DNA from 4 places in the Enterobacter vonholyi genome. Region 2 is predicted to be linked to each of the others. Evidence: predicted binding sites of a transcription regulator. Region 2 holds the regulator's gene; each other region holds the start of a gene.

Region 1 (3,775 bases), 1.2 Mb from region 2:
TTTCCGCCTCTTCAAGGTAGTGGGTGGTCAGAATAATGGTGGTGCCTTTGTCGTTGAGATCCTTCAGGAAGCCCCACATGGAGCGGCGCAGTTCAATATCGACACCCGCCGTCGGCTCATCAAGAATCAGCAGTTTTGGCTCGTGCATCAGCGCGCGGGCAATCATCAGGCGGCGCTTCATCCCGCCGGATAGCATCCGGGCGCGTTCGTTACGCTTTTCCCACAGGTCGAGCTGCTTGAGGTATTTTTCGCTCCGCTCCAGGGCCTCTTTACGCTCGACGCCGTAATAGCCCGCCTGGTTAACGACGATTTGCTGCACCGTCTCGAACGGGTTGAAGTTGAACTCCTGTGGTACCAGCCCCAGCTGGCGCTTGGCGTTGACCACATCTTTTTGCAGGTCATAACCAAAGACGCTCACCCGGCCGGACGTTTTATTGACCAGCGAACTGATAATCCCAATGGTGGTCGATTTCCCCGCGCCGTTCGGCCCCAGAAGCGCGTAAAAATCACCGGCCTCTACTTTTAGATCTATTCCGCGCAGCGCCTGGACGCCGCCCGGATAGGTTTTTTTAAGCTGCTCAAGCTCCAGTGCAATTGCCATGAAATTAACTTACCTTCAGTTCTGACACACGTTGTGTGGTTTCATTAAAAGTCGGGTTACCCTATAGTAGCGCAACGCAATTACTCGGTTACAGGTCGCTAACCTCCATGAACAACATAGATACACTCATCAGCAACAATGCACTATGGTCAAAAATGCTGGTGGAGGAAGACCCCGGATTTTTTGGAAAACTCGCGCAGGCGCAAAACCCACGCTTTCTCTGGATTGGATGCTCCGACAGCCGCGTACCGGCGGAGCGCCTGACCGGCCTTGAGCCCGGCGAACTGTTCGTTCACCGCAACGTTGCCAATCTGGTGATTCACACCGATCTCAACTGTCTTTCTGTTGTTCAGTATGCCGTTGACGTTCTGCAAGTCGAGCACATCATCATTTGCGGCCATTACGGCTGCGGCGGCGTGCAGGCGGCGGTTGAAAACACGGAGCTGGGGCTCATTGATAACTGGCTACTGCACATCCGCGATATCTGGTTCAAACATAGCTCACTGCTGGGTGAAATGCCGCAGGAGCGTCGCATGGATACCCTTTGCGAACTCAACGTGATGGAGCAGGTGTATAACCTGGGCCACTCAACGATCATGCAATCAGCCTGGAAACGCGGGCAGAAGGTCTCTATACACGGCTGGGCGTACGGAATTCACGACGGTCTGCTGCGCAATCTGGAAGTGACCGCCACCAACCGCGAAACGCTGGAGCAGCGTTACCGTTCGGGGATTGCCAACCTTCAGCTTAAGCATGTGAATCATAAATAAAGCCGGGGATGTTCTCCCTCTCCCTGCGGGAGAGGGCCGGGGTGAGGGCATCAGCCCGCAATTACTCGTCCAGCAATACCACTTTCCCAACATACGGCAGATGGCGATAACGCTGCGCGTAGTCAATGCCGTAACCGACGACGAATTCGTCAGGAATTGAGAAACCCACGAACTCTACCGGCACCTGCACTTCACGGCGGTCAGGCTTATCCAGCAGGGTGCAAATCGCCAGCGATTTTGGCTCACGCAGGCTCAGGATCTCGCGCACTTTTGACAGCGTGTTGCCGGAGTCGATGATATCCTCAACGATCAGCACATCTTTGCCACGAATATCTTCATCCAGGTCTTTCAGGATTTTCACATCACGGGTGGTGGACATGCCGCTGCCGTAGCTGGAGGCGGTCATAAAATCGACTTCGTGGGGCACATGCACTTCACGGCACAGGTCTGCCATGAACATGAAAGAGCCACGCAACAGACCGACCAGCACCATTTCGCTGCCGCTGTCCTTGTAATGTTCGGTGATTTGACGACCCAGTTCGGCGATACGCGCTTTGATCTCGGCTTCCGGGATCATCACTTCAACAGTATGTTTCATATTACTAACCAAATGATTTTAATGAAAATCTCTCAATACGGATGAGTTAATATCCAGCACTGATACGCAAGCCCCTCATTATATCAGCAAATGGATAAGCCTGGCGTATGAGTTATAAAAAGCAAATATTGTGATTCCGATCACACTTGTTAATACCTATAATTAGTTGCTAGCAAATTATTAACAAAAACTGACGAGTACACTTTCTATGGCTGAAACAAACTCTAAACAGCCGCGTCTACTGGTGACATTAACAGCAGCGTTCGCAGCCTTCTGCGCGCTGTATCTGTTAATCGGTGGCGTCTGGCTGGTCGCTTTAGGCGGCTCCTGGTACTACCCGATTGCGGGCCTGGTGATGGTTGCCGTAACCGTCCTGCTGTTGCGTAGAAAACAATCCGCACTGTGGCTGTATGCCGCATTCCTTCTTGCCACCATGATCTGGGGCGTCTGGGAAGTCGGCTTTGACTTCTGGGCGCTGACGCCGCGCAGCGATATTCTGGTCTTCTTCGGTATATGGCTGATCCTGCCGTTTGTCTGGCGTCGCCTGATCGTGCCGTCCAGCGGTGCCGTTGCGGCGCTGGTAGTAGCCCTGCTAATCAGCGGCGGTATCCTGACCTGGGCCGGCTTTAACGACCCGCAGGAGATCAACGGTACGCTGAACGCAGAATCGACGCCTGCGGCGGCGATCTCTCAGGTCGCTGACGGCGACTGGCCTGCCTATGGTCGTAACCAGGAAGGCCAGCGTTACTCCCCGCTGAAGCAGATCAACGCGGACAACGTTAAAAACCTGAAAGAAGCCTGGGTATTCCGTACCGGCGACCTGAAGATGCCGAACGATCCGGGTGAACTGACCAACGAAGTGACGCCAATTAAAGTCGGCGATATGCTTTATCTGTGTACGGCGCACCAGCGTCTGTTCGCGCTCGACGCGGCCACCGGTAAAGAGAAATGGCACTTCGACCCACAGCTGAATTCCAACCCGTCCTTCCAGCACGTGACCTGCCGTGGCGTCTCTTACCACGAAGCGCGCCCGGAAAATGCGAGCCCGGAAGTCATTGCCGACTGTCCTCGCCGCATCATGTTGCCGGTCAACGATGGTCGCCTGTTCGCCATCAATGCCGAAACGGGCAAGCTGTGCGAAACCTTTGCCAACAAAGGTATCCTGAATCTGCAGACCAACATGCCTGACACCACGCCGGGTCTGTATGAGCCAACCTCACCGCCAATCATCACCGATAAAACCATCGTGATTGCCGGTTCGGTAACGGATAACTTCTCCACGCGTGAAACCTCCGGCGTTATCCGTGGTTTCGACGTGAATACCGGTAAACTGCTGTGGGCCTTCGACCCGGGCGCGAAAGATCCAAACGCGATCCCGTCTGACGAGCACACCTTTACCTTTAACTCGCCAAACTCCTGGGCACCAGCGGCGTATGACGCGAAGCTGGACCTGGTCTACCTGCCGATGGGCGTTACTACGCCAGATATCTGGGGCGGTAACCGCACGCCGGAACAGGAACGTTATGCCAGCGCTATCGTGGCGTTGAACGCAACCACCGGTAAGCTGGCCTGGAGCTATCAGACCGTACACCACGATCTGTGGGATATGGATATGCCGTCCCAGCCGACGCTGGCGGACATTACCGTTAACGGCAAAACCGTTCCGGTGATTTACGCCCCGGCCAAAACCGGCAACATCTTCGTGCTGGATCGCAGCAACGGCAAGCTGGTTGTGCCTGCCCCGGAAAAACCGGTACCGCAGGGTGCGGCGAAAGGCGACTACGTCAGCAAAACCCAGCCGTTCTC
Region 2 (3,775 bases):
GCGGCGAACCGAATCGTCAGAAACGCATTTATCACTCGGGTGAAACAGAAGACGGGACGTGGTTTTTACACTGGCTGCGTGAAAATTATGGCACCGTGCCAACGGCCGCCGTGGGCTACTCGCTGGGCGGCAATATGCTGGCCTGCTTGCTGGCCAAAGAGGGCGAAAGCGTGCCGCTGGAGGCCGCCGTCATTGTCTCCGCGCCGTTTATGCTCGAGCAGTGCAGCTACCATATGGATAAAGGCTTCTCCCGCGTCTACCAGCGTTACCTCCTCAACCTCCTGAAGGCCAATGCGGCACGTAAACTGAAGGCCTACCCGGATACCCTGCCGGTCAGCCTGCGCCAGCTGAAAAAGGTACGCCGTATTCGCGAGTTCGACGACCTGATCACCGCGAAAATTCACGGCTTCGCCGATGCGATTGACTATTATCGTCAGTGCAGCGCCATGCCGCTGCTCAGCAAGATCACGCAGCCAACGCTGATTATTCATGCCAAAGATGACCCGTTTATGGATCATCACTCGATCCCCGCGCAGGAATTCCTGCCCGACAACGTTCACTATCAGTTGACCGAGCACGGCGGCCACGTCGGGTTTATCGGCGGCACGCTGCGCCGCCCGAAAATGTGGCTTGAGGCGCGTATTCCTGACTGGCTAACCCCTTATCTGGACGGTGCAAAATGATTATTCCCTGGCAGGATCTGGCTCCCGAAACGCTCGATAATCTGATTGAAAGCTTTGTATTACGCGAAGGCACCGATTATGGTGAACAGGAACGCTCGCTTGAGCAAAAGGTCAACGATGTAAAGCGCCAGCTGAAAAGCGGCGACGTGGTGCTGGTGTGGTCAGAACTGCATGAGACGGTCAATATCATGCCCCGCAACGCGTTTCACGGCTGATCTTCCACCCTTTTCAGTCAGGGAGTTGCTATGTCTGCCAGACATCCGGTTATAGCCGTTACGGGGTCGAGTGGTGCGGGAACCACCACCACAAGCCTCGCATTTCGCAAGATTTTCGCCCAGCTGAATCTCCGTGCGGCGGAGGTCGAGGGCGACAGCTTTCACCGCTACACGCGTCCGGAAATGGACATGGCCATCCGTAAGGCGCGCGATCTGGGTAAACACATCAGCTACTTCGGTCCGGAAGCCAATGACTTCGGCCTGCTGGAACAAACCTTTATTGAGTACGGCCAGAGCGGTAAAGGGCAGTCCCGCAAGTATCTGCATACCTATGATGAAGCCGTTCCCTGGAATCAGGTGCCGGGAACCTTTACCCCATGGCAACCGCTGCCGGAACCCACTGACGTCCTGTTTTACGAAGGATTACACGGCGGCGTGGTCACCCCGCAACACGACGTGGCGCGCCACGTGGACCTGCTGGTCGGTGTGGTCCCTATCGTGAACCTGGAGTGGATCCAGAAGCTGACGCGCGACATGAGCGAACGTGGCCATTCGCGAGAGGCGGTAATGGACTCGGTGGTACGCTCCATGGAAGATTACATCAACTTCCTGACGCCGCAGTTCTCCCGCACCCATATCAACTTCCAGCGCGTGCCGACGGTGGATACCTCCAACCCGTTTGCCGCCAAAAGTATCCCATCCCTGGATGAGAGCTTTGTGGTGATCCATTTCCGCAATCTCGAAGGCATTGATTACCCCTGGCTACTGGCCATGCTGCAGGGCTCGTTTATTTCGCACATGAATACATTGGTCGTGCCGGGCGGAAAAATGGGGCTGGCGATGGAGCTCATCATGACGCCGCTGGTGGAGCGACTGATGGAAGGGAAGCAGATTGCGTGAGCATGTTCCCTCTCCCTGTGGGAGAGGGTTAGGGTGAGGGCATCAACACGCACGATGCCCCATCAATCACGCCTCGATCACTTCATACGAATGCGTGATTTTTACCGCTTTCTCCAGCATTAATGCCACAGAGCAGTACTTCTCCGCAGACAGATCCACCGCACGCGAGACCGCCGCGTCTTTTAGTTCTTTACCTGTGACCACAAAGTGCAGGTTAATATGGGTGAACAGACGTGGCGCCTCTTCACGCCGTTCTGAGGTGAGTTTAACCTCACAATCCGTCACGTCATGACGACCTTTTTGCAGAATCGACACCACGTCAATGGCGCTGCATCCGCCTGCCGCCATCAGCACCATTTCCATTGGGCTTGGCGCTTTATCGCCGGAGTTACCGTCCATTAAAATCTGGTGCCCTGACGCGGATTCGCCCAGGAACGTTAAACCTTCAACCCATTTCACGCGCGCTTGCATATTCTTAAACTCCAACGTTGCATTTTTGGTGACAGATTACGCGTGCGTTACATTTCTCGCAATGGAAGGCGACCTGCATCATGCTGAAGCGAGACACCAGGAGACACGCGGCGAAAGCTATGCTAAAACACTCTGGATGCTACAGTAATACATTGACGTTACACATGTATGCAGAGGACATCAAACTTTACTGGCTGCGAAACGTTACGGTAGCCGACTTCCCAGGGTATGGGTAAGAATTCGATTGCAACCCCAGAGTCCGGATGCATTTGATGACTCTGGTGACAGCTTATAACAGAGGATAACAGCGCATGGTGCTTGGCAAACCGCAAACAGACCCGACTCTCGAATGGTTCTTGTCTCATTGCCACATTCATAAGTACCCATCAAAGAGCACGCTGATTCACCAGGGTGAAAAAGCGGAAACGTTGTATTACATCGTTAAAGGCTCGGTGGCAGTGCTGATCAAAGATGAAGAAGGGAAAGAGATGATCCTTTCTTATCTGAACCAGGGCGATTTCATCGGTGAACTGGGCCTGTTTGAAGAGGGCCAGGAACGTAGCGCCTGGGTTCGTGCAAAGACAGCATGTGAAGTGGCTGAAATTTCTTACAAGAAGTTCCGTCAGCTGATTCAGGTTAACCCTGACATTCTGATGCGTCTTTCTTCCCAGATGGCGCGCCGTCTGCAGGTCACGTCAGAGAAAGTGGGTAACCTCGCCTTCCTGGACGTTACCGGCCGTATCGCGCAGACCCTGCTGAACCTGGCGAAACAGCCAGACGCCATGACCCACCCGGACGGCATGCAAATTAAAATTACCCGTCAGGAAATTGGTCAGATCGTCGGTTGCTCCCGTGAAACAGTAGGCCGTATCCTGAAAATGCTGGAAGATCAAAACCTGATCTCCGCCCACGGTAAAACCATCGTGGTCTACGGAACGCGTTAATTCCGCTTAAACGGCGTGCCATCGCAAGGTGTCACGCCGTTTTTGTCTCTACTCCCCATGTGGCGCAGGCTGATCTATCACCCGGAAGTTAACTACGCACTGCGACAAACGCTGGTGTTGTGTCTACCCGTGGCCATAGGCCTGATCCTCGGACATCTTCAGCAGGGCCTGCTGTTTTCTCTCGTACCCGCCTGCTGCAACATCGCCGGTCTGGACACGCCGCATAAGCGCTTTTTCAAACGCCTGATCGTTGGCGGCTGCCTGTTTGCGGGCTGTAGCCTCGCCGTACAGCTGTTACTGGCTCGTGATATCCCGCTGCCGCTGATCCTGACCGTGCTGGCGATGACGCTCGGCGTCACCGCCGAAATCAGCTCGCTGCACGCCCGCCTGCTTCCCGCCTCGCTGATTGCGGCCATCTTCACGCTGAGCCTCGCCGGGAATATGCCTGTGTGGGAGCCGCTGCTGATCTACGCTCTGGGGACGCTGTGGTACGGGCTGTTTAACTGGTTCTGGTTCTGGCTGTGGCGCGAACAGCCGCTGCGCGAATCCCTGAGCCTGCTCT
Region 3 (3,775 bases), 1.1 Mb from region 2:
CTAAAAAGCGCGGTTCGCGTTTGAAGATATACAGATCGGCCAGGGCACCAAAGCGGGCGCCGAACTCGCGCACGCGCACGCTCAGCATATCTTTTGGCGAAGGCACCGCGTAGCACTGCGCCTGAATGCCCATATGCAGGGCGATAAACAGCGCGCGCTCGCAGTGGAAGCGCTGGGTGATGATGATGAAGTCGTTGGTGTCGAAGACTTTGCGCGTGCGCACGATGGAGTCCAGGGTGCGGAACCCGGCGTAGTCGAGCACGATATCGGCAGGGTCCACGCCCGCCGCAATCAGGTCCTTACGCATCGTCACCGGTTCATTGTAGCTTTGCAGGGCGTTATCGCCGCTCAGCAGCAGGTAGTTCACCTTGCCGCTGTTGTAGGCGTTCAGCGCGCCCTGAATGCGGTAACGGTAATACTGATTGATTACGCCGGTGCGGTAATACTTGGCGGTGCCAAGCACCACGCCAACCTGACGATACGGCAGGTCCTGCAGGTCATCAAAGATGTAAGGGGCGGTTTTCCAGCTCATCCAGCGGTCAAGACCCAGCACGATCAACAGCAGTATGCCGACCAGGACAGACAGGCTGTAAAAAACGCGCTTTAACATGCAGATGGCTCGTTCGTGGAAGAAATTTAACTCAGGCTACTTTACCCGCCTGGTTAGCGCAAGAAACAGCGACTCAACTGAGGGGTTTTTCAGCAAACGGGCGGGCATTTTTGCCCGCCGGAAGGATTACGCCAGCAGTACGCGGTCAATCGTCGTACAGCCCAGCGCTTTTAGCGTTGCGGCGGTGGCATCCCACTGGATCAGCGGTGCATCGGCAATTTCAGCCAGAATGGCGCGCTGAATGTCAGGATAATCATAGCCGTTCAGGCTCAGCAGGTTAAGCGCGCCCTGAAGCGGCGGCAGCGTTGGGTTAAACGCGGCGTTTTCCGCATAGCTGCCGGTGAAGATTCGGCCATCACGGCACTGCAACGCTACGCCGCTCGGGGACTTGCTGTATGGCGTGTGACTTTTATTCGCCGCGCGAATCGCTGCCTGACTCAGGTCATCGCCGGACAGGGCGTAACCGTGGTCCTGATCGTCCATCAGCAGCGTTTTGATCTCCAGATCTTTCGGACCAAATGCGTCAGGCAGATAATCGCCCAGCGTGTGCGGCGCGCGGCCCGGCAGATTGATGCGCAGCTGCAGCCCGCTGTTCAGCTCGTTCATAAACTGACGGCAGTGGCCGCACGGAGTGTAGTTAACGGTAATGGCGCTCAGCGCTTTTTCACCGCGCAGCCAGGCGTGGCTGATGGCGCTCTGCTCGGCGTGAACCGTTTGCTGCATGGTCGCGCCCAGGAACTCCATGTTGCCGCCGAAGTACCAGGTACCGCTGACGCCGCGCGCAATGGCCCCGACGTTGAAGTGGGAGAGATCGGCCCGCGCGCAGGCGGCAGCCAGGGGTAGCAGTGCGAAAGCCAGCGCGTCTTCGTCCAGTCCCGTTGCCTGTTTCAGCATCGTGACCTGCTCCGCGGTCAGCAGGGCGGGGAAGTGTGCATCTGCCAGAACGGGAGCCAGGGCTGACTGCAAATTCTCTGCAAGCTGGGCGAAAGCAGCTTGAAAACGTGGGTGCATGGCGTTTGCCTCATAAAGGTTAATGGATCGGTAGTTTACGGAGCCGCCAGGGCTTTATATGTGATCCACTTCTCATTATGTATGCAACTTATGAAAGCAAAATGAAATTTGCGCGACGCATCGCAAATTTTAGCCCATCACCGCCAGAATCAGCGGGAAAATGAACGGGGCCAGCAGGGAGGTGATAATTCCGCAGATCACCAGCGCCAGCGAGCTAAACGCCCCTTCCTGATAATCCAGCTCCGCGCAGCGGGCAGTGCCCAGGGCGTGGGAAGCTGTCCCCATCGACAGACCTCGTGCCGCTTTAGTATGAATGCGCATACCGTTCAGCAGGCTGTGGCCAAACACCGCGCCGAGAATACCGACGAAAATAACGCACATTGCGCTAATTGCCGGAATACCGCCGAGGCTACCGCCAACCGCCATCGCGATAGGCGTGGTCACAGATTTAGGCAGAATAGAGGCGGCAATCTGCGGGGAGGCCCCCATCAACAGCGCCACCGACGTACCGGTGATCATCGCCACCAGGCTGCCGACAAAGCAGATGGTAATGATGGATTTCCAGCGGGCGCGGATCTGGTGCAGCTGCTCGTATAAAGGAAAGGCCAGCGCCACAACGGCGGGCTGCAGCAGGTCGTTTAAAATTTTGCTGCCGGCAAAGTAGCGTTCGTAAGGGATGCCGGTGAGCAGCAGGAACGGAATAATCACCACCATTGCCACCAGCAGCGGGTTCAGCAACGGCATTTTGAAACGCGCGGCAAGCTTACGTGCGGCGAAGAATACTGCGAGGGTGAGCGGCAGCGACCACCAGATATTGGCCATCATTTTTTTGTTTTCTCCCCAATCACGTTACGTTCGCCATGCACCAGATGCGAACTCCAGCTCACGACCAGGAAAACCACCAGCGTACTCACCGCGCAGGAGACAACAATCGGGCCGAACTGGGCCTTGAGCAAATCAAAATACTGCATGACCCCGACGCCGATAGGCACGAAAAGCAGCGCCATATAGCGAATGAGGACGAAGCAGCCGGGATTGACCCACTTTGCAGGCAGGATTTGCAGCGCCAGCAACACGAAGAGGATCAGCATGCCGATAATGCTGCCGGGAATGGTGATGGGCAGCAGTGACGCGATGAAAATCCCGGCATACAGGCAGGCGTAAATCAGGACGAATGCGCGCAGATATTGCCAGATAATGTTCAATGTTTTGCTCATGGTTATAGTCCTTGCTGAAACGCATTCATCATACAATTAAACCTAAAAATGTGCCACGGATCACATCATGAATTTTGAGCATACCAGACATTCCGGAATGGAACGTCCGGTATCATCTTACTGGTGCAGGCAATAGTTTAGAGGAAAGGAATTGCACTGGCGAAGTAACGCGCCAGAGAAGGCATCAGCGTCAGGCGGTCAGTTTATCGAGAAAAGAAAACAGCACCTGGTTCATTTCGCGATAATCATGCGAGCGGAGTTTTTCCGCCGTTTCGACAAAACGGAATTCACCCGCGCGGCGGAGGTCATTCTGCGAATGCTCAATCAGCAACTCTACAACCTCCGGCGTCAGCTCCATATGGCACTGAAAACCGTAAACCCGTTCGCCATATTCCACGATCTGACGGGGGCAGCCCTCGCTGTAAGCCAGCACTTTAGCCTGCGGCGTCAACCCTGGCATGTCGTTATGCCAGTGACCGACGTTCAATTCGTGGCCAAAATCCGCAAACAGCGGGTTCGCCTTGCCTGCATCGGTGAGCCTGACGGGAAATTTGCCGATCTCTTTTTCCGGGCTATGGCAAAACGCTGCCCCCAGCGCTTCGCCGATAAGCTGCGAGCCAAGACAAACGCCTATCACCGTTTTACCTGCCTCTATCGCGCGGCTGATGAGTGTCTTTTCCGCCTGTGCATCGAACCAGGGACATTCCTCAGGCGTGGTAGCGGGGGACTGCGGGCCTCCCATGATGATAAGCAGGTCCGTGGTCCCCAGCTCCTCGGGTAAAGGATCGCCCTGATAAACTCTGGTGTAGCTCAGAGTATGGCCGCGGCTTTTCCCCCAGATTTCATAGGCGCCCGGCGCTTCGAAATGTTCATGAATGATAAATTGAATGTGCATTGCGTCTCTCTTCGGTTACATGTACAAGCAGCATCATAAGTG
Region 4 (3,775 bases), 1.8 Mb from region 2:
CCTGGGCAAGGTAACCAGCCAGGTGGTGCATTTTGAGCTGCGCTTCCCGAACGAGAAAGAGCAGGCGTCGCTGATGATCAATGCCGATGCGCCGATCTATGACTTCATTCGCCTGCGTTTGCTGAACGGTGAACCTATGTCGCTGGATTCCACGGTGATGCCGATGAATCTGGTGCCGGGCCTGACGAAAAACCATCTTGAAGGTTCAGTGTTCCAGTACGTGCAGGAGACGCTGGGGCTGAAAATTATGGGGTCGTATCGGGTGGTGCGGGCGCTTAAGCCCAGCGCGCTGGACAGGGAGCATCTGGTCTGCGAGGAAACCGATCCGGTTCTGGAGGTGGAGCAGGTCATTTATCTGGAAGATGGCACAGCGCTGGAGTATGCCCACTGTCACTATCGGTACGACCACGGCGGGATTGTGATCGTGAATAACGGGTAAAAAAAAGCGGGCAACGAGGCCCGCTTTTTTAATGCTTCTCTATCAGTTCAAACGCACCGGCATACCGGAGCGGTTCTGCACGGCCTGGTCAACAATCGCCGTTTCTACGTCAGGCTGAGAAGTCACCGCCTGTACCGCGCTGTTCAGCGTAACAGGGACGACTTCGTTGTTGTTGATCTGGTCTTCGCTGGTGGACAGCGGGTTGTGCACTTCGATGTAGCGGCTGCCGTCTGGCTCAGAGGTCGCTTTCACCGGTTCGTTGATGAACTGCACGCGCGTACCGACCGGCACGTTTTCGAACAGGAATTTAATGTCATCGTTACGCAGGCGCACGCAGCCGTGGCTCACGCGCAGGCCGATACCGAAGTTGGCGTTAGTACCGTGGATAGCGTACAGGCGACCAATGTACAGGGCATACAGACCCATCGGGTTATCCGGGCCTGCCGGTACTACGGCTGGCAGCGGTTCGCCCGCAGCGATGTATTCCGCGTGCATTTTGGCAGTCGGCGTCCAGGTTGGGCCCGCTTTCTTACGCTCGACTTTCGTGGTCCAGTTCATCGGGGTGTCTTTACCCAGCTGGCCGATACCGATTGGCAGCACGATAACGGTGTTGGTGCCTTTCGGGTAGTAATACAGACGCATTTCGGCACTGTTAATCACGATACCTTCATGAACGGTATCCGGCAGGATCAGCTGCTGAGGAATATTCAACACGGTACCCGCTTTTGGCAGATACGGGTCAACGCCCGGGTTTGCTTCCAGCATGTTAGACAGGCCCAGCTGGTACTGCGCCGCGAAATACTCCAGCGGCTGAGAGTTACCTTCTGGTACCGTCACAACCTGGTTCTGGCCTACCAGACGGCTACCGTCTGTTGGCAGGGGATACGTCACCGCAGACGCGGTCTTACAAAAACCTACTACGGCTAACGCCGCCGCAAAAAGCGTTGTTAATTTCATGTTCATGTTGTGCGAGGTATCTAAGCCATTCTGGCGATGAGTTGATAAGTCTGAATCTGTGATGGGAGCGCATTATATGTGCATTCCCGCTAACAGGGAATTCAGATGTGTACGAAATCACATTTTTTTCGATTTTGTTAAAGTTTAGTGGATTGCCGCAACACGGGATCTCAATTCGGAATTGTGGCATAATGCCGTGTTTATCACACTTTTCGCAGGAATCTCCCCGTGTTAGTTACCAGCAACGTCACTATGCAGTTTGGCAGTAAGCCGCTGTTCGAAAACATTTCCGTCAAATTTGGCGGCGGCAACCGTTACGGCCTGATTGGTGCCAACGGTAGCGGAAAATCCACCTTTATGAAGATCCTCGGCGGCGATCTGGAGCCGACCCTCGGCAACGTCTCGCTCGACCCTAACGAGCGTATCGGTAAGCTGCGTCAGGATCAGTTCGCCTTCGAAGAGTTCACCGTGCTCGACACCGTGATCATGGGGCACGCGGAGCTGTGGGAAGTGAAGCAGGAGCGCGATCGCATTTACGCGCTGGCCGAAATGAGCGAAGAAGATGGCTATAAGGTGGCCGATCTGGAAACGCAGTACGGCGAGATGGACGGTTACTCTGCGGAAGCGCGCGCGGGCGAGCTGCTGCTGGGCGTGGGGATCCCTGTTGAACAACATTACGGCCCGATGAGCGAAGTCGCGCCAGGCTGGAAGCTGCGTGTGCTGCTGGCACAGGCGCTGTTCTCTAACCCGGACATCCTGCTGCTCGACGAACCGACGAACAACCTGGACATCGACACCATCCGCTGGCTGGAGCAGACGCTGAACGATCGCGACAGCACCATGATCATCATCTCGCACGACCGTCACTTCCTGAATATGGTCTGTACGCACATGGCGGATCTGGACTACGGCGAGCTGCGCGTGTATCCGGGCAACTACGACGAGTACATGACGGCGGCCACCCAGGCGCGTGAACGTCTGCTGGCGGACAACGCCAAGAAGAAAGCGCAGATTGCCGACCTGCAGTCCTTCGTCAGCCGCTTCAGCGCTAACGCCTCTAAATCGCGTCAGGCAACCTCGCGTGCGCGTCAGATTGATAAAATCAAGCTGGAAGAGGTTAAAGCCTCCAGCCGTCAGAACCCGTTCATCCGCTTCGAGCAGGACAAGAAGCTGTTCCGTAACGCGCTGGAAGTGGAAGCTCTTACCAAAGGCTTCGATGAAGGCCCGCTGTTTAAAAACTTCAACCTGCTGCTGGAAGTGGGCGAGAAGATTGCCATTCTGGGCGCCAACGGCGTGGGTAAATCCACCATGCTGAAAACCCTGGTCGGCGAACTGCAGCCGGACAACGGCACCGTGAAATGGTCCGAAAACGCGCAGATTGGTTACTACGCGCAGGACCATGAATATGAGTTCGAGAATGACCTGACCGTCTTCGACTGGATGAGCCAGTGGAAGCAGGAAGGCGACGACGAGCAGGCGGTGCGCAGCATTCTGGGTCGTCTGCTGTTCAGCCAGGACGACATCAAGAAGCCGGCTAAAGTGCTTTCCGGTGGCGAGAAGGGACGCATGCTGTTCGGCAAGCTGATGATGGAAAAACCAAACATCCTGGTGATGGACGAACCGACTAACCACCTGGATATGGAATCGATCGAATCCCTGAACATGGCGCTGGAGATGTATCAGGGCACCCTGATCTTCGTCTCTCACGACCGTGAGTTCGTCAGCTCCCTGGCGACCCGCGTGATCGAAATTACGCCAGAGCGCGTGGTGGACTTCACCGGTAACTACGAAGATTACCTGCGCAGCAAAGGTATCGACGGCTAAAAAAAAGCCCGGTGGCGCTTCGCTTACCGGGCCGACGGGTGACTTTGTAGGCCGGGTAAGGCGAAGCCGCCACCCGGCAATCTTCAGAGCACCCACTCACTCCTTTCAACCCCGTTCACCCGCAGCGTACGTTTCTCCCCCGCCGGTAACGACACTTTCAGCGCTTTCCACGCTGGACGATAATCCCCGCGCGCGTTCACCTTCAGGTTGATGGTTGCGCCGTCGCACACCATCTCCCAATCCACCCACAGCGCATTGCCGTTCTGGTAGCCCCAGCTTTCACCGTCGTCTTCAAACAGCAGCCCCGAGCTTGTGCCGACGCCTTTAATCGGGAACAGCTTAAGCTCGCGGGTCGTATCTTTTTCGGCACTCACATGCGTGATGCGCTCGCTCAGCGGCAAACCGGCCCCGGCGCGCACCAGCAGCGGCAGTTTTTCCAGCGGCGCATCGAGAACGATGGATTGTCCGCCCGCATACCACGCGTGGGTGTAAAAATCGTACCAGCCCGTTTCGTTATCCGGCAGCCAGACCCGGCGCTCGCGCTGCCCGGCTTCG

The links. Region 2 encodes CRP, which controls carbon source genes, mostly activating them, when cyclic AMP is high. Its sites were predicted from a motif close to ATGTGANNNNNNTCACAT; they were not measured.
Region 1: hpt (hypoxanthine phosphoribosyltransferase) is a predicted target of CRP. The motif match lies at 2,098-2,115, and genes of this name have one in related genera.
Region 3: cdd (cytidine deaminase) is a predicted target of CRP. The motif match lies at 1,680-1,697, and genes of this name have one in related genera.
Region 4: ldtB (L,D-transpeptidase) is a predicted target of CRP. The motif match lies at 1,502-1,519, and genes of this name have one in related genera.

The regions. Positions count from the first base shown of each region.
Region 1 is NZ_CP162152.1:796,294-800,068, reverse strand. Features, by position in the region: gene AB3N39_RS03735 (ABC transporter ATP-binding protein) at 1-601, opposite strand, end outside; gene can (carbonate dehydratase) at 709-1,371, shown strand; gene hpt (hypoxanthine phosphoribosyltransferase) at 1,433-1,969, opposite strand; gene AB3N39_RS03720 (glucose/quinate/shikimate family membrane-bound PQQ-dependent dehydrogenase) at 2,178-3,775, shown strand, end outside.
Region 2 is NZ_CP162152.1:4,064,725-4,068,499, forward strand. Features, by position in the region: gene AB3N39_RS19160 (hydrolase) at 1-683, shown strand, start outside; gene AB3N39_RS19165 (YheU family protein) at 680-898, shown strand; gene AB3N39_RS19170 (phosphoribulokinase) at 929-1,798, shown strand; gene AB3N39_RS19175 (OsmC family protein) at 1,865-2,269, opposite strand; gene crp (cAMP-activated global transcriptional regulator CRP) at 2,581-3,213, shown strand; gene AB3N39_RS19185 (YccS/YhfK family putative transporter) at 3,271-3,775, shown strand, end outside.
Region 3 is NZ_CP162152.1:2,962,843-2,966,617, reverse strand. Features, by position in the region: gene sanA (outer membrane permeability protein SanA) at 1-610, opposite strand, end outside; gene cdd (cytidine deaminase) at 737-1,621, opposite strand; gene AB3N39_RS13950 (CidB/LrgB family autolysis modulator) at 1,751-2,446, opposite strand; gene AB3N39_RS13945 (CidA/LrgA family protein) at 2,443-2,838, opposite strand; gene AB3N39_RS13940 (type 1 glutamine amidotransferase) at 3,029-3,733, opposite strand.
Region 4 is NZ_CP162152.1:1,395,851-1,399,625, forward strand. Features, by position in the region: gene AB3N39_RS06580 (GntR family transcriptional regulator) at 1-439, shown strand, start outside; gene ldtB (L,D-transpeptidase) at 482-1,402, opposite strand; gene AB3N39_RS06590 (ABC-F family ATPase) at 1,625-3,220, shown strand; gene AB3N39_RS06595 (TIM-barrel domain-containing protein) at 3,304-3,775, opposite strand, start outside.